3 regions of the Streptomyces sp. NBC_00104 genome follow, and region 2 is predicted to be linked to each of the others. Evidence: riboswitches for the same ligand, from Rfam matches in the RefSeq annotation. Region 2 holds a riboswitch; each other region holds the start of a gene.
What was found. Region 2 has a riboswitch for cobalamin ahead of OG272_RS03170 (energy-coupling factor ABC transporter permease). Riboswitches for the same ligand answer to the same signal wherever they lie in the genome.

Region 1 (5,823 bases), 2.5 Mb from region 2:
AGGATGGACAGTACCCCTTCGGGTAGGCCGGCCTCGGCGGCGATCTCCGCCAACAGGTAGGCGTCCAGGGGGGTTTCGGGTGACACCTTGAGGATCGCCGGGCAGCCGGAGAGGAGGGCGGGGGCGAGCTTCGCGGCGGCGGTGAACTGCGGGACGTTCCAGGGGACGACCGCCGCGACCACCCCGACCGGCTCGCGCCGGACGAGGATCTTGCCCAGCACACCGTCCCGCCGCTCCTCGTACGTGAAGCCGCGCGCGGTCGTGATCGCCGCGTCCCACACCATCATCGACGCGAGCGCCTGCACCATCACGCTGGAGGTGAACGGGGTGCCGTTCTCGGAGCTGATGATCCGGGCGAACTCCTCGTGGCGTACGGCGAAGGCGTCCTTGATCCGGGTGACGACCTCGATGCGTTCGTCGAGGGTCATGCGGGGCCAGGGCCCTTCGTCGAACGCCTTCCGCGCGGCGGCCACGGCCCGGTCGACGTCCGCCCGCGAGGCGTGCGGGACGCGGCCGATGACCTCCTCCGTGTGCGGCGAGACCACCTCGATGACGTCCGTGCCCAGGGGGTCGGTCAACTCCCCGCCGATGAACAACTGTCCGTGTTCCACGAGTTCGGTCATGGCCGACTGCCTCCCGGAGCCAGTTCTCTTCGCCGGCAAGTTCTCTGACGATCCATCAGATTGATTGGGACAGGGAACTGATACCAGTTCCGGTGAGAGGAGTCCACGGAACGCACACCGATCGTCCCGACCTCCCGGTGGAACTCGTTCTAGTTATAGTGGGCGGAGCGCGGCGATCGGGGCATCGACGACAAGGGGAACGCATGACACAGGTGCACGATCACGGCGGAGGCGTACGGTCCGTCGAGGTCCCCATCCCGGACAACCCGCTCGGCCACACGCTCGTGTACGTCGTCGACACCGACCGCGGACCGGTCCTCGTCGACACCGGCTGGGACGACCCGTCCTCGTGGGACACGCTCGCGGCGGGCCTGACGGCGTGCGGTACGTCGGTCGCGGAGATCCACGGGGTCGTGATCACGCACCACCACCCCGACCACCACGGTCTGTCGGGCGCGGTGCGGGAGGCGTCCGGGGCGTGGATCGCGATGCACGCGGCGGACACGGCGATCGTCCGGCGCACCCGTGGGACCGGCCCGGACCGCTGGTTCTCCTACATGACGGACAAACTCACGGCCGCGGGCGCCCCCGAGGAACACCTCGCCTCTCTCCGCACCCCTCGCCGCCCCCGCGCCCTGCCGGGTTTCTCCCCCGCGCTCCCCGACCGGGAGATCGTCCCCGGCGAACTCCTCGGCCTCCCCGGCCGCCGCGTCCGCGCGATCTGGACGCCGGGGCACACGCCCGGCCACGTCTGCCTCCACCTGGAGGAGGCGCATCCCTCCCGACTCCCGGGCCACGGACGCCTGTTCTCCGGGGACCACCTCCTCCCCGAGATCAGTCCGCACATCGGCCTCTACGAGGACCCGGACGACGACACGGTCACCGACCCTCTCGGCGACTACCTCGACTCCCTGGAACGCGTCGGCCGTCTCGCCCCCGCCGAGGTCCTCCCGGCCCACCAGTACGCGTTCACCGACGCCGCCGCCCGCGTACGGGAGTTGCTGGCCCACCACGAGTCCCGCCTCGCCGACCTGCTCGCCCTCCTCGCCTCGCCCCTCACCCCCTGGCAACTCGCCGAACGCATGGAGTGGAACCGCCCCTGGCCCGACATTCCCTTCACCTCCCGCAACATCGCGGTCTCCGAGGCGGAGGCGCATCTACGGCGGCTGGTGAAGCTGGGTCGGGCGGAGGCGGTGGAAGGGAGCAACCCCGTTACGTATGTGGCGGTGTGAGGGGGCGTTCATCGGGACTGGCGTCCTGGGGGTGGTGACGCTGTCGCGGGCGCGTGCGGTGCGCAGGCATCCGGCCGGCCGTGCCCTCAGGCCGTCGTCGCCTCAGGCTGTCGTCGCCTCAGGCCGTCGTGCCCTCAGGCCGTCGTGCCCTCAGGCCGTCGTGCCCTCAGGCCGTCGGCCCCGGATCCGTGAGGGAACGGATCAACTCCTCCGCGACTCCCATGAGTTCCACTTCGCGCATGGTCATCGTCGGGTTGGCCGCCCGGCGTCGCCTCGCCTCGACGAGGCCCTCTTCCGTCAGGGCGGAGGGGCCGTCGTGCTGGTGGGCGAGGAGGGAGACGAGGGTGGCGCGGGCCATCTCCGCGCGGAAGTCGGCGGAGTCGACGGCGACTTGGGCGAGGATCATCGCGGAGATGCCCCAGTCAAGGCCGGGCGGCCCCTCCTCGGCGGTGCTCCAGTCGATGACCTGGGGACCCTGGGGCGTGACGATGACGTTCTCGGGGTGCAGATCCAGGTGGAGGACGCGGGTGGCCGGGGCGCGGGGCGACGTGGAGGGGGTGTCGTCGTCGCGGGGCGACACGGAGGGGGTGTCGTCGTCGCGGAGTGCGGAGGGGGCGTCGTCGTCGCGGGGCGCCGAGGTGGCGTGGCCGTCGCGGGGCGCCGAGGGGGCGTGGCCGTCGCGGGGCGCCGAGGGGGCGTGGCCGTCGCGGGGCGGGAGGGCGTGGAGGGCGTGGAGGAGGCGGGCCAGGGTGGCGCCGGTCTGCGCCGGGTCCAGCAGGCCGGCGGCGACGGCCTCCAGCATGGTCGGGCCGGACAGCCGCTCCAGCACCATCTCCGTACGGGTCGCCGAGCGCACGCGCGGAACGGGGTAACCGTGGCTCCGCACGTACTCCATGACCTCGGCCTCGGCAGCCGCGTCACCCCAGTCGTCACGGTAACGCCGCAGCACCCAGGCCGCGGTGGGGCCGCCCGGCCGCCCGGGGCCGTCGACTCCGAGGCGGTTGCCAGGGCCTCCGGGACCGCCGGGGCCGTCGACTCCGGCACGGCTGCCCGGACCTCCGGGACCGCCGACTCCGGCACGGCTGCCCGGACCTCCGGGACCGCCGACTCCGGCACGGCTGCCAGGGCCGCCGGTGACGTCGCGTCGGCCGGGTTCGGTAGGGCTGTCGGTTGCGTCACGGGCGTCCCGTACGGCGAGGGCACCGGCGGTGCCCTCGCCGGTGACGGCGACGGGCGCTTCCGTCGCGGACTCGCCTTCGTCGGCGTGGAGTTCGTACACGTCGGCCGTGCGCCCCGACCCGAGCAGTCTCCCCGTACGCATGGCGCGAACCTATCCCGGCGCACAGACGGCCCTCAGGCTTTTGGCTACCGACAGGTAGAGTGACCGGGTCGTCATCACACCCGTACAGGGGGAAGCCGGTGCAAATCCGGCGCTGACCCGCAACCGTGAGCCGACCCCGGCAAGGGGGCGGCGAGTCGGACTGCCCTGTGCGGAACCGTGACCGGCTCGCATCACCGGCGGCCCGCCGGTGTACGGCACCGTCGAGGAATACGGAGCCGAGCCGCCCGGCGCTTCGCCGTGCCGCCCGGCTCCCCGTCAGGGAGAGGCAGCCGCCGATCATGAATGTCCGCCGCAGCGCAGCGGTAGTCGCCGTACTGGCCGTCACAACCGGGCTCGGTACGGGACTCGGTACGGGACTCGGTACCGGCTTCGCGCCGGTGGCCCTCGCCAATGACGCGACCTCCGCATCTCCTGACGCGACTTCCGCATCTTCTGAGGCGGCTTCCGATGTCTCCGCCGCTCCCTCCGCCTCGGCGTCGCAGGCGACCCCCACCGGTCTGTACGGCTCCACCGACCCCACGTACGACGGTGTCTGGCGGCAGTCCCTCGCCCTGCTCGCGCTGGACACCGTGGGGGAGAAGCCGGGTGCCGGGGCGGTGGAGTGGCTCGTCGGGCAGCAGTGCGCGAGCGGGGCGTTCGCGGCGTACCGGGCCGACGCCACCGCGCCGTGCGACGCCAAGACTGCCGTCGACACCAACAGCACGGCCGCCGCGGTGCAGGCGCTCGCCGCGGTCGGCGGGCGGGACGCCGAGGCCGGGCGGGCCGTGCGGTGGCTGAAGGAGAACCAGAACAAGGACGGCGGCTGGGGCTACACCGCCGGCGGGCCCAGCGACGCGAACTCGACGTCCGTCGTGATCGGCGCGCTGACCGCCGTGGGCGGCGCCCCCGAGAAGCAGGAGAGGAACGGCAACTCCCCCTACGACGCCCTCCGCGCCCTCGCCCTCCCCTGCGGGGATGGGAAGGACGGGGAGGACGGGGAGAAGAAGGGCCGGGGTGGCGCGGATGGCGCGGATGGCGCGGATGGCAAGGGTGAGGGGAAGGACGCCGGCGCCTTCGCCTACCAGCCCGACAAGAAGGGTGGTCTCGCCGCGAACGCCGATGCCACGGCTGCCGCCGTGCTCGGCAGCCTGGGTGAGGGCTTCGTGGCCGAGGGAGAGAGTGCGGCGGGGACTCGGGCGGCTTTCGCCGGGGAGTGCGTCGCGGGTGACTCCCCCGAGGATCTGGCCCACAACGGGGCCGTCCACCTGGCCGGTGTCCTCGCCGCCGACGGTTACCTGAAGTCCGCGCTCGCGGGGGCGGAGGATCAGCCCGACCACGGCAACACCGCCGACGCGGTCGTCGCGCTCGCCGCCGCCGGGGATGCGGACGCGACCGAGAAGCCGCTCGCCTGGCTGGAGAAGAACTACGGTGCCTGGGCTGCCAAGGCCGGGCCGGCCGCGTACGCCCAGCTCGTCTTCGCCGCGCATGCCTCCGGCGAGGATCCGCGCGACTTCGGCGGCGCCGACCTCGTGGCCCAGCTGAAGGACACCGGTCCGGCGCGTGACGTGGACGACTACTCCTCCGTGCCGCACGACGACGCGGCCGCCGGGGAGGAGGACGGCGACGGTCTCGGTGCGGGTGCGGGTGCGTGGTGGGCGATCGGGCTCGGGCTCGCCGCCGTCGTCGCCGTCGCTGTGGGGGTCGTCGGGGTCGTGCTGAGGAAGCGGCGGCAGGCGTGACCGGCCGCCGGAGGGCCGCCGCGCGGCGGTCGACTGCCGTGGCGACGGGCGCGATGTCGGTGGGCCCGACTTCGATGGGCCTGACTTCGATGGGCCCGACTTCGATGGGCCCGACTTCGATGGGCCCGACTTCGGTGGACGCGTGGCCGTTGAGCCCGTCGGCGCCGAGTGCGATGCCGGCGGGCGCGGTGCGGTCGGCGGCGCTTCCGCTCCCGTCCGCCGCGTTGCCGTGGAGCGCGCCGTCGACGGACGCGAGGTCGTCGGTCTCGGCGCTCGCGCCCCGGCCGCGCGGTGTGTTGCTCCTGCTCTGCGGCGTCCTGCTCGTGCTGGGGAGCGTGGGGCTGGCCCATGCAGCCGCCTACCGCTACTGGTCCTTCTGGGAGCGGGACGGTTCGGCCTGGGCGTTTGCCACGCAGGGGCCGTCGACCGCGCGGCCGTCCGACGGGGACGTGCAGGGGTTCCGGTTCGCCGTCAGCCGGGACTCCGCGGATGCGGCGCGACCGCGTGGAGCGGCCGACTTCGCCGCGATCTGCGGCGGTACGGCCGCGCGGGGCGGGGAGAAGCGGGTCGCGCTGGTCATCGACTTCGGTACGGCGGCGGACGCGCCGGCCGGTGAGACGCCTCCGGCGGCGCGTACGGCCTGTGCGCGGGTGCCGGACGACGCGACCACGGCCGAGGCGTTGGCCTCTGTCGCGAAGCCGCTCCGGTACGACACGAACGCGCTGCTCTGCGCCATCGTCGGCTATCCGGGGAAGGGGTGTGGTGAGGCGGTCGCCGTCGACGGCGGCACCGATACCGATACCGAGCCCACCGCCGACGCCCGTACCGACGCCCCGAGTTCGCCGCCCGCAGCCGCCTCCGACGAGGGAGCCAAGGGAGCCGAGGGAGCCGAGGGAGCCGAGGGAGCC
Region 2 (5,823 bases):
TAGATGCGCTGGCGCACATGCCGTCCGTCCAGGCTCAGCAGGCCGCGCGGCCCCTCGTACGAGACGGTGTCGGCGGCCGCCCCGATCGCGGTCACGTCCAGGGCGCGCGCCCGCTCGACGAGCGCGGCGAGCAGCAGGACACCCTCGTAGCAGGACTCGCCGAGGCTGCCCGGGGTCGGCGCCTCCAGGCCGAAGCGTCCGGCGTACTGGCCGTGGAAGTCCAGGGTGTTCCGGTCGGCGAGCGAGGCGAAGAACCCGGCGGTGCTGTAGAGGTCGCGGGTGGCCTCGGGGCCGCTTCCCATCAGCATGTTCTCGTCCATCAGCGTGCTCAGCCGAAGACACCGCTGGTCGAGGCCGGAGGCGGCGAAAGCCCGGTTGAAGCGGACCGCGTCGCTGCCGACCAGGAGCATCAGGACCCCGTCGGCGTCGGCGCGCTCGATGCGTCGCAGGACGTCCTCGAAGTCCTCGGTGCCGAGCGGCAGATAGGCCTCGCCGCAGACCCGGCCCCGGCATTCGCGGGCGTAGCCCCGGGCCGACCGGGCGGTGTGCCGGGGCCACACGTAGTTGTTGCCGACGACGAACCAGCGGCGCACGCCCCGGGACTCGGCGAGCAGCCGCATGGCGGGCAGCAGCTGCCGGGACGGGGTCTCGCTCGTCATGAAGACGCCCTCGGTGCGCTCCCCGCCCTCGTACAGGGCCGTGTACACGTACGGCACCCGGTGCGCGATCCGTGGGGCCAGCGCCTGCCGGACGGAGGAGATGTGCCAGCCGGTGACGCCCTGGACCGCGCCCGAGGCGACCAGGGCTTCGACGTCCTCGGCGACCCGCCACGGCTCGGCCCCGCCGTCGACCTCGATCAGCCGCAGCTCCCTGCCCAGCACTCCCCCGGCCTTGTTGACCTCCTCGGCGGCCAGCCGCGCGCACGCCCCGCAGGTGGGGCCGAAGATCCCGGCGGGCCCCTGCATGGGATAGACCAGCGCGACGTTCAGGGTCGAACTGTCGGCCGTGCACCAGTCGGGGGTGTGGAGGCGGTGCGGTGGCCGGTTCATGGCCTCATGATGGCGTGATCGTCATCGGCGCCCCAGGTCGTGCCACGGATCGAGACCGATTCGTATGCCGAGGCCATGGGCGGGGCGCGGTTGGGGCGCGGGTGGGTGTTCAGCCCGTCGTCCACTTCTCCTCGATCCGCCCGAACCTCCACACCAGCAGGGCGACCGCCCAGGTGACGAAGAACAGGCCGACGACGACATAGCCGACGGTGTTGAGGTCGAGGCCGGAGACCCGGTCCCAGAACGTGCCGTGCAGACGCGCCTTCTCGGCGACGAGGCCGAGCAGTTCGACCGTGCCGATGACGAGGGCGACGGCCACCGAGAGGCCGGTGATGATCAGGTTGTAGTAGACCTTGCGGACCGGCTGGGAGAAGGCCCAGCCGTAGGCGAAGTTCATGAACGAGCCGTCGATCGTGTCCAGGAGGGACATACCGGCCGCGAACAGGATCGGCAGGCACAGGATCGCGTACCAGGGCAGCCCGGAGGCCGCGCCCGAACCGGCCAGGACGAGGAGCGCGACCTCGGTCGCCGTGTCGAAGCCGAGTCCGAAGAGCAGGCCCAGCGGGAGCATCTGCCACGGCTTGGTGATCGACTTCATCAGCCGTCCGAGGAGCCGGTTCATGAAGCCCCGGCTGTTCAGCCGCTCTTCCAGGGCGGCCTCGTCGAAGGCGCCCGAGCGCATCTCGCGGAACACCTTCCAGATGCCCACCATGATCACCAGATTGATGATCGCGATGACGTACAGGAACGTCCCCGAGACGGTGGTGCCGATCCAGCCGGTGATGTCGTGCAGTGCGGAGTCGTCGTTCCGGACCGGTCCGGCGAGCGTCTTGACGCCGAGGGTGAGCAGGAAGGTGAGGGCGAGGACGATCGACGAGTGTCCGAGGGAGAACCAGAAGCCGACCGACAGCGGGCGCTGTCCCTCGCCCATCAGTTTGCGGGTGGTGTTGTCGATGGCGGCGATGTGGTCGGCGTCGAAGGCGTGCCGCATGCCCAGGGTGTAGGCGGTGACGCCCATGCCGATTCCGAAGGTCCTGCTGCCGACGCCGTAGTGCTCGGGGGCGACGATCACCACCAGCGTGAACCAGCCGATGAGATGCAGCGCCAGGATGAGCCCGGCCATCCCGCCCAGGCTCGCCCGCTCCCCGGGTGTCATCGAGGCGCGGATCCGACGCCAGGGGAAACCGCCCGTCCCGGCGGTGGCCGAGGGGGCGGTGTCGGTAACAGGAGCCATGGGGCATGCGCCTTACTCGTCGTGCCGCGTCCGTGTCGTCGAACCCCATCAGCCTGGTGCGGCGGGCTGGCAGCTGCAAGCAGGTCGCAGTAAAGCCCGTGCCACATTTCGGTCAGGCCAGGGTCTCCCGGAGGACGGTGCGGTCGCACGAGCCCCGCGCGGGCGGACCTGTCAGGCGGCGCCGCCCCGGCGGGACCGGAACCACCACACCCCACCGCCGAGCGCGAGGAGGACGGCCGCGCCGATGCCGAGGAGGGCGGCGACGGGAAGGCCGTCGTCCCCGTCGGTGCCGTCTGCCGCGGGCTCGGCCGACGGCGTGGAGGTCTCGGCGCTCGTTTCGGGCGAGGGCGAGGGGGAGGCCGTCGTGGGTTCGGCCGAGGGGGTGGGGCTGACGAGTTCGGCACCGGGCGCCGCGGCCTTCAGGTCCAGGCGGGGCGCCGGGTGACCGTGGCCGTGGCCGTCCCCCTCGGATTCCTCCAGTTCGATCCAGCGGTCCACCTTGCCGTCGCTGTACGACTGCAGGGTCTTGAAGACCAGCGACTTGGCGTCGGGCAACTGCCGTACGGTGACGACGTATTCGGCGTCCTCCCCCACCGCGAGCTTCGCACCCGAGACGGTGTAGCCCCGGCCGGTGGGGGTGAACTTCCAGCCGTCGGGACCCTCCTTGTAGGTGATGTCGGCGGGGACGAGGCCCTCGGGCAGGATCACCTCCAGCTTGGTGATGCCGGCGGCGGAGGACTCCGACTCCGCCAAGAAGGTCAGTTCGACGTTCTGGTCCAGGGCACGCGCACCCTCCGCCTCGACCTCCGTATGGGCCGCGGCCGGACCCGCGCCTGCGACGGCGAGCGCGAACGCGGCTGCGGTGAGAACGCCGAGACGGCGCGAACGGTGTATCAAGGTCGGGCGGTGCACTGCGACTCCCTGTGCCGGCGGCGTGAAGGATGAATTCAAGCGCAGGGCGGGACCCGTGGCCAAGGGCGACCAGGTGTGCGAGCGGTTCCGGCCACCTGCCGTCGTCGTGCGCGCTCGTGTGGGGTGTGAGGTCCGCGAGGCGTGCGCCGGGGTGTGAGCTGTTGCACGGCGCCCGCGCGCCCCTCGGCTCCGCTTGTCAGCGTCCTTATGTGGGCACTACTGTCACCACGCCTTGGTGAACGGGAAATCCGGTGTCATGCCGGTGCGGCCCTCGCCACTGTGATCGGGAAGTCCGGCTCCGGCCCTCGCGGGCAGCCACTGGGTCCTTGTGACCCGGGAAGGCGGAGCACGGGCGGTGGTACCCGTAAGCCAGGAGACCGGCCAAGGCGCGTCAACCATCCACGAGGTGCTGGAGAGGGTCTGCTGAGCCATGCACATAGCCGAGGGTTTCCTTCCTCCGGCGCACGCGATCGCCTGGGGCGTAGCGTCCGCGCCGTTCGTCGTCCACGGAGTACGTTCACTCACCCGTGAGGTCAGGGAGCATCCCGAGAGCACGCTGCTGCTCGGTGCCTCGGGGGCCTTCACCTTCGTCCTGTCCGCGCTGAAGCTGCCGTCGGTCACCGGGAGTTGTTCCCACCCCACGGGCACCGGACTGGGCGCCATCCTGTTCCGTCCGCCGATCATGGCGGTACTGGGCACCATCACCCTGCTCTTCCAGGCGCTGCTGCTCGCGCACGGCGGTCTGACCACGCTCGGCGCCAACGTCTTCTCGATGGCGATCGCCGGCCCCTGGGCGGGTTACGCCGTCTACCGGCTGCTGCGGCGCTTCGACGTGCCGCTGATGGTCACGGTGTTCTTCGGCGCGTTCGTCGCCGACCTGGTCACCTACTGCGTCACCAGCGTGCAGCTGGCGCTCGCGTTCCCCGACCCGAGCAGCGGCTTCCTGGGCGCGCTCGGCAAGTTCGGCTCGATCTTCGCCGTCACCCAGCTCCCGCTCGCGGTCAGCGAGGGTCTCCTCACCGTGCTGGTGATGCGTCTGCTGGTGCAGTCGAGCAAGGGCGAACTGACCCGGCTCGGCGTGCTCCTGACCGGCGGAAAGCGGAACCGGACCGAGACCGAGACGGAGACGGTGGCCCGATGAACCGGAACACGAAGATCAACCTTCTGCTGCTGGTCGTCGTGGCCGCGCTCGCCGTCCTGCCGCTGGCCCTCGGCCTCGGCGACCACAAGGAGGAGCCCTTCACGGGGTCCGACGGCGAGGCGGAGACGGCGATCACGGAGATCGAGCCGGACTACGAGCCGTGGTTCTCGCCCCTGTACGAGCCGCCCTCCGGTGAGATCGAGTCGGCGCTGTTCTCCCTCCAGGCCGCCCTCGGCGCGGGCGTCCTCGCCTACTACTTCGGTATCCGCCGCGGCCGGCGCCAGGGCGAGGCACGGGCCCGCGCGCACCTGGACGCGGCCGGGGACACCGACACGGCGGCCCCTGCGGCTTCGGCGGCCCCGGTGAGCGCGACGGTCGCGGCCACCACGGCAGCCGCGACGGCCCCCAAGGCCGCGGCCGGTGACGAAGGCTCGTCCGGTGGTACCGGGGAGTCCCCCGCCGGGAGGGTCTGATCCCCCGTGCTGCCGATCGACGCGGCGGCGCACAGCAGTCGCTGGCGCCGCCGCCATCCCGTGGACAAGGCCGTGCTCGGGCTCGGCCTCACCGTGCTCGCGATCTCCCTGCCGCCCTGGCCCGGCGCGGCCCTGGTCCTGCTGACCGCGCTCGTCGTGCTGCTGGGCCCGGCGGGCGTGCCCGGCCGCCGGCTGTGGCGCGCCTACCGGGTGCCGTTGGGCTTCTGCGTGACCGGCGCGCTGCCGCTGCTCGTCCAGGTCGGCGGACCGGACGGCTTCGTGGCCCTGGCCGAGGGCGGACCCGTCCGCGCCGGGGAGCTGATGCTGCGCACCTCGGCCGCCTCCTTGGGCGTACTCCTGTTCGCCTTCACCACGCCCATGTCGGACCTGCTGCCGCGCCTGGTGAAGGCCGGGGTGCCCGCGCCGGTCGTGGACGTGGCGCTGGTCACGTACCGCATGAGCTTTCTGCTCCTGGACTCGGTGCGCCGTATCCGGGAGGCGCAGGCGGCCCGGCTCGGACACACCACACGGGCCGCCACCTGGCGTTCCCTCGCCGGCCTCGCCGCCACCGCGTTCGTACGGGCCTTCGACCGGGCGGCGCGGCTCCAGACCGGGCTCGCCGGGCGGGGGTACGACGGCACCCTGCGCGTCCTGGTTCCCGAGGCCCGGATCTCCGCCCGCTTCACCGTGATCAGCGTCGTGCTCCTCGCCGCGGTGGCCACCCTCACCTTCGTCCTCGAAAGGCCGCTGACATGAGCGAGCCCGTGCTGGTCGCCCTGCGGGGCGCGTCCTTCGCGTACGAGGACGGCCCGGCCGTGCTCAGCGATCTCGACTTCGAGGTGGCCGAGGGGCGCGCGCTCGCCCTGCTGGGCCGCAATGGCAGCGGCAAGACCACGCTGATGCGACTGCTCAGCGGCGGACTGCGGCCCCGTGCGGGCGAGCTGGCGGTGGAGGGGCAGCCGGTGACGTACGACCGCAAGGGCCTGACCCGGCTGCGTACGACGGTCCAGCTGG
Region 3 (5,823 bases), 9.2 Mb from region 2:
CCACTTGGGGTTGACGACGCGGGCGCGGAACACCCGGGACGTCTCCTCGACGAGGGTGCGGGTGCGGACCGTCTCGGGGCGGGTGGAGTCGCCGATGTACGCCTCGGGGGCGGTGCCGCGCAGGGCACGGACGGTGGCCACCATGCCGCCGTGGTACTGGAAGTAGTCGTCGGAGTCGGCGATGTCGTGCTCGCGGGTGTCCGTGTTCTTCGCGGCGACCTCGATCCGCTTGTACGCGGTCTCCATCTCCTCGCGGGCCGGGCGGCCGTCGAGTTCTCGGCCGTAGGCGTAGCCGCCCCACACCGTGTAGACCTCGGCGAGGTCGGCGTCGGTGCGCCAGTCGCGGGAGTCGATGAGCTGGAGCAGACCGGCACCGTACGTTCCGGGGCGGGAGCCGAAGATACGGGTGGTGGCCCGGCGTTCGTCGCCGTGTTCCGCCAGATCGGCCTGGACGTGGGCGCGGACGTGGTTGGTCTCGGCCGGTTCGTCGAGGGACGCGGCGAGGCGTACGGCGTCGTCGAGGAGGCCGATGGTGTGCGGGAACGCGTCGCGGAAGAAGCCCGAAATGCGCAGGGTGACATCGATGCGGGGGCGGCCCAACTCCTCGGAGGGGATGGCCTCCAGACCGGTCACACGGCGGGAGGCGTCGTCCCAGACGGGCCGGACGCCGAGCAGGGCCAGCGCCTCCGCCACGTCGTCGCCCGCCGTACGCATCGCGCTCGTACCCCACAGCGACAGCCCGACCGACGTGGGCCATTCGCCGTTGTCGGCGCGGTAGCGCTCCAGCAGGGAGTCCGCGAGGGCCTGGCCCGTCTCCCAGGCGAGGCGGGAGGGGACGGCCTTGGGGTCGACGGAGTAGAAGTTGCGGCCCGTCGGCAGGACGTTGACCAGGCCCCGCAGGGGTGACCCCGAGGGGCCGGCCGGGACGAAGCCGCCGTTCAGGGCGTGCACGCTGTGGTCGAGTTCGGCCGTGGTCGCGGCGAGCCGGGGCACGACCTCGCGGGCGGCGAACTCCAGGATCGCGGCGACCTGTTCGCCGTGCTCGGTGGGGACGGCGGCCGGGTCCCAGCCCGCGTCCTCCATCGCCTGGACCAGCGTGCGCGCCTTCGCCTCCGCCTCGTCGGCGGTGGTGCGGGTCGCGGCGGACTCGTCGAGGCCGAGGGCCTCGCGCAGGCCGGGCAGGGCCGTGGTGCCGCCCCAGATCTGGCGGGCGCGGAGGACGGCGAGGACCAGGTTGACGTGGTCGGCGCCGGTCGGCGGGTTGCCGAGGACGTGCAGACCGTCGCGGATCTGGGCGTCCTTGACCTCGCACAGCCAGCCGTCGACGTGCAGCAGGAAGTCGTCGAAGCCGTCGTCCTCCGGACGGTCGTTCAGGCCGAGGTCGTGGTCGAGCCTGGCGGCCTGGATGAGGGTCCAGATCTGGGCGCGGATCGCCGGGAGCTTCGCCGGGTCCATGGAGGAGATCTGGGCGTACTCGTCGAGGAGTTGCTCCAGGCGCGCGATGTCGCCGTAGGAGTCGGCGCGGGCCATCGGGGGGACCAGGTGGTCGACGAGGGTGGCGTGGACGCGGCGCTTGGCCTGGGTGCCCTCGCCCGGGTCGTTGACCAGGAAGGGGTAGACCAGGGGGAGGTCGCCGAGGGCGGCGTCGGGGCCGCAGGCGGCGGACAGGCCCGCGTTCTTGCCGGGCAGCCACTCCAGGTTGCCGTGCTTGCCCAGGTGGATCATCGCGTCGGCGCCGAAGCCGCCGTCGTCGGCACGGGCCGCGATCCAGCGGTAGGCGGCCAGGTAGTGGTGGGAGGGCGGGAGATCCGGGTCGTGGTAGATCGCGATCGGGTTCTCGCCGAAGCCGCGCGGGGGCTGGATGAGGATCAGCAGATTGCCGAAGCGGAGGGCCGCGAGGACGATGTCGCCCTCCGGGTTGCGGCTGCGGTCGACGAACATCTCACCGGGGGCCGGGCCCCAGTGCTCCTCGACGGAGGTGCGGAGCTCCTCGGGGAGCGTGGCGTACCAGCGGCGGTAGTCGGCCGCCGGGATACGGACCGGGTTGCGGGCCAGCTGCTCCTCGGTGAGCCAGTCCTGGTCGTGGCCACCGGCCTCGATGAGCGCGCGGATCAGCTCGTCGCCGTCGCCGGAGGCCAGTCCGGGGACGTCGGCGCCCCCGAAGTCGTAGCCCTCGTCGCGGAGTCGGCGCAGCAGGGCGACCGCGCTGGCGGGGGTGTCCAGGCCGACCGCGTTGCCGATGCGGGAGTGCTTGGTCGGGTAGGCGGACAGGACGAGCGCGAGGCGCTTGTCGGCGTTGGCGATGTGCCGAAGTCGCGCGTGGCGTACGGCGATTCCGGCGACGCGGGCGGCGCGCTCTGGGTCGGCGACGTAGGCCGGGAGGCCGTCCTCGTCGATCTCCTTGAACGAGAACGGGACGGTGATCAGGCGGCCGTCGAACTCGGGGACGGCGATCTGGCTGGCCGCGTCGAGCGGGGAGACGCCCTCGTCGTTCTCCTCCCAGGCGGCGCGCGAGCCGGTCAGACACAGGGCCTGCAGGATCGGGACGTCGAGGCCAGTGAGGGCGCCCGCGTCCCAGGACTCGTCGTCGCCGCCGGCCGACGCCTCGGCGGGCTTGGTGCCGCCCGCGGCGAGGACGGTGGTGACGATGGCGTCGGCGGCGCGGAGCTCCTCGATCAGCTCGGGCTCGGGGGCACGCAGGGAGGCCACGTACAGCGGGAGCGCGCGGGCGCCCGTGTCCTCGATCGCCTCGCACAGGGCACCCACGAAGGCGGTGTTGCCGCTCATGTGGTGGGCCCGGTAGTAGAGCACGGCGACGGTCGGGCCGTCGGTGCCCGCGCGTGGGGTGCGCTCCAGCGGGCCCCAGGACGGGGCGGGCGCGGGCGAGTCGAAGCCATGGCCGGTGAGCAGGACCGTGTCGGAGAGGAACCGGGCGAGCTGCTCCAGGTTGGCGGGGCCGCCGTGGGCGAGATAGGCGTGGGCCTCGGCGGCGATACCGACGGGGACCGTGGAGGCGGCCATCAGCTGGGCGTCGGGGGCCTGTTCACCGGTGAGGACGACGACGGGGCGGCCGTCGGCGAGCAGCAGGTCGAGACCGTCCTGCCAGGCGCGGATACCGCCGAGGAGGCGTACGACGACCAGGCCGGCGCCGTCGAGGAGGGCCGGGAGGTCCTCCAGCGCGAGGCGGGAGGGGTTGGCGAAGCGGTACGGGACCGGGCCGTCGGCCGCGCGGGCGCTGAGCAGGTCGGTGTCGGACGTCGACAGGAGCAGGATGTGGGGCTGCGCGGAGCGCTCCCCGGGCGATGGCTGCATGCGGCGGCTGGCCTTCCTCGGGGTCCGCGCCCCGGGCGGTGTCGGATCGGAGTCTCCCCTGCTCGGGCGGGACCGAGGGGTACGGGGAAGGGAGTTCCTGGCTCGCCCGACCCTCCTGGGACGGGCTCACAGTGGCGGGACCGCGCCGGACTCACACCGGGCTTCCTCCCCTAGGGTCTGTCGTCACATTCCCGTCTGCCCCGCGGCGTCTGGCACGCACTCTCGCCGCACCGGGCGAAAGCCCAAGTACGTCCAGTACGAGGTCTTTCGCCCGGCACGCCGAGAGCACGCACCGGACGCCGCGGGGCCGCCCTTCGGGCGACGACGGGAATGTGACGACAGACACTAGCGCCGTGGTGGCGTCGGCGGACCGGATGATCCACCAAACAGCATAGTAAGGGTCGCCTCAAAAGGGCGGAGCATACGTCCGTGGGGACGGTGGGTATGCTCGCCGCCATGTCCACGCCTCCCCTGCGTTCATCGTCCCAGGCCACAGCGGTCACACGGGACCGTGGCGACGCCTGCCCGGGGACACTGCGGCTGCACGCGGCGGACGACGGGGCGCTGGCCCGTGTCCGGGTCCCCGGTGGTGTACTGACCGTCCGCCAGGCCGAGGCGCTGGCCGAGGCGGCGCGACGGCTCGGCGACGGTGATCTTCACCTCACCTCGCGCGGCAATGTGCAGCTGCGGGGACTGACCGACGGCTGCGGGGCCGCGCTGGCCGAGTCGCTGGACGCGGCCGGGCTGTTGCCCTCCGCCGGGCACGAACGGGTGCGCAACATCGTCGCCTCGCCCCTGTCCGGCCTCGACGGGCGGGGTCTGCGCGACGTCCGGCCCTGGCTGTCGGCCCTCGACGCGGCGCTGTGCGCGAGCGAGGCGGCGCGGGAGCTGTCGGGCCGGTTCCTGTTCGCGCTCGACGACGGGCGCGGGGATGTGGCCGGGCTCGACGCCGATGTGACCGTCCGGGCGGCCGGGGACGGCAGTGCGCTGCTGGCCCTCGGAACGGCCGACGAGGTCCTGTCGATGGCCGCCGAGGACGCTCCCCGGGCCGCGCTCACGGCCGCCGAGACGTTCGTGGAGGCCGCGCGGGAGAGCGGTTCCCGGGTCTGGCGTGTGACCGAACTCCCCTTCCAGAGCGAGTTGCTCAGCCTGATCCGCGCACGTCTGGCCGCCGACGGCATCGACGCCGTGAGCCGGGCCCGGACCGGGACGACCACGGTCGAAGCCGAGGGCCCGCCCCCCGGAGCCGCCGGCGACGCTCTGTGCGTACACGCACCCCTCGGTCGGCTGACCGCCCTCCAGTGGCGCGAGTTGACGCACCTCGCGTCCGCGACCTCCCGCCGTGAACTGCGGCTGACCCCGTGGCGCGGAGTCGTCGTCCCCACGCCGGGCATGAGCGAGGACGAGGCGTCCGACGCGCTCGCCCGGCTCTCCGTGACCGGCCTCGTCACCGATCCCGCCTCCCCCTGGCTGCGCGTCGGCGCCTGTATCGGGCGGCCCGGCTGCGCCAAGTCCCTGGCGGACGTACGGGCGGACGCGACCGGAAGCCTCGACGCGGCCGGACGCGCCGGACTCCCCCTGTACTGGTCCGGATGCGAGCGCCGCTGCGGTCACCCCCGGGGCGAACGGATCGACGTGGTGGCCGTGCCGGGCGGCGGCTACGAGCTCTCCCGCACCACCTCCGGCCAGGACCCACGCACCACGTCCATGGCCGACCCCGGCCTCCTCGACACCGCTCTGGCGGCGATCACCTCATCAGCCCCGAGAAGCGCACGACCCGCACGAACGACACCCGCACGAACGACACCCTCATGACGACCGAGAGCAGCGAGAAGACCACCGTGACCACGTACGACTACGAGAAGGACGGCCCGGCGATCTACCGGCAGTCCTTCGCCACCATCCGCGCGGAGGCGGACCTCGCGGCCCTGCCCGCCGACGTCAGCCAGGTCGCGGTCCGGATGATCCACGCCTGCGGAATGGTCGACCTCGTACGGGACTTGGCGTACACGCCCGACGTGGTGGCCCGCGCCCGTGCGGCCCTGCGCGCCGGCGCGCCCATCTTCACCGACGTCCGGATGGTGGCCAGCGGCGTGACCCGCAAGCGGTTGCCCGCCGACAACGACGTGCTGTGCACGCTCTCCGACCCGGCTGTCCCCGAGCTGGCGGCGAGGCTGGGCACCACCCGCAGCGCCGCCGCCCTGGAGCTGTGGCGGGACCGGCTGGAGGGTTCGGTCGTGGCCGTCGGCAACGCGCCCACCGCGCTCTTCCGGCTGCTGGAGATGATCGAGGAGGGCGCGCCCCGGCCCGCCGCCGTCATCGGCGTGCCGGTCGGGTTCGTCGGCGCCGCCGAGTCCAAGGAGGCGCTGGCCGCGCATCCGTCGGGCCTGGAGCACATCGTCGTACGCGGCCGTCGTGGCGGGAGCGCCATCGCCGCCGCCGCGCTCAACGCGATCGCGAGTGAGGAAGAGTGAGCGACAAGCCAGTGAGCGGCAAGCTGTACGGGGTGGG

Region 1: it holds a riboswitch for cobalamin, as region 2 does, so the genes downstream of both, OG272_RS14020 (prenyltransferase/squalene oxidase repeat-containing protein) here and OG272_RS03170 (energy-coupling factor ABC transporter permease) in region 2, are expected to answer to the same signal.
Region 3: it holds a riboswitch for cobalamin, as region 2 does, so the genes downstream of both, cobN (cobaltochelatase subunit CobN) here and OG272_RS03170 (energy-coupling factor ABC transporter permease) in region 2, are expected to answer to the same signal.

Annotation. Positions count from the first base shown of each region.
Region 1 is NZ_CP108215.1:3,227,914-3,233,736, forward strand. It holds gene OG272_RS14005 (aldehyde dehydrogenase) at 1-623, opposite strand, end outside; gene OG272_RS14010 (MBL fold metallo-hydrolase) at 827-1,855, shown strand; gene OG272_RS14015 (phosphotransferase family protein) at 2,022-3,176, opposite strand; cobalamin riboswitch at 3,225-3,359, shown strand; gene OG272_RS14020 (prenyltransferase/squalene oxidase repeat-containing protein) at 3,476-4,915, shown strand; gene OG272_RS14025 (SCO2322 family protein) at 5,035-5,823, shown strand, end outside.
Region 2 is NZ_CP108215.1:741,933-747,755, forward strand. It holds gene OG272_RS03155 (substrate-binding domain-containing protein) at 1-1,049, opposite strand, end outside; gene OG272_RS03160 (HoxN/HupN/NixA family nickel/cobalt transporter) at 1,159-2,283, opposite strand; gene OG272_RS03165 (DUF1775 domain-containing protein) at 2,455-3,195, opposite strand; cobalamin riboswitch at 3,390-3,596, shown strand; gene OG272_RS03170 (energy-coupling factor ABC transporter permease) at 3,626-4,336, shown strand; gene OG272_RS03175 (energy-coupling factor ABC transporter substrate-binding protein) at 4,333-4,809, shown strand; gene cbiQ (cobalt ECF transporter T component CbiQ) at 4,816-5,565, shown strand; gene OG272_RS03185 (ATP-binding cassette domain-containing protein) at 5,562-5,823, shown strand, end outside.
Region 3 is NZ_CP108215.1:9,964,028-9,969,850, reverse strand. It holds gene cobN (cobaltochelatase subunit CobN) at 1-3,312, opposite strand, end outside; cobalamin riboswitch at 3,383-3,509, opposite strand; gene cobG (precorrin-3B synthase) at 3,757-5,127, shown strand; gene OG272_RS43590 (precorrin-8X methylmutase) at 5,124-5,786, shown strand; gene OG272_RS43585 (precorrin-2 C(20)-methyltransferase) at 5,798-5,823, shown strand, end outside.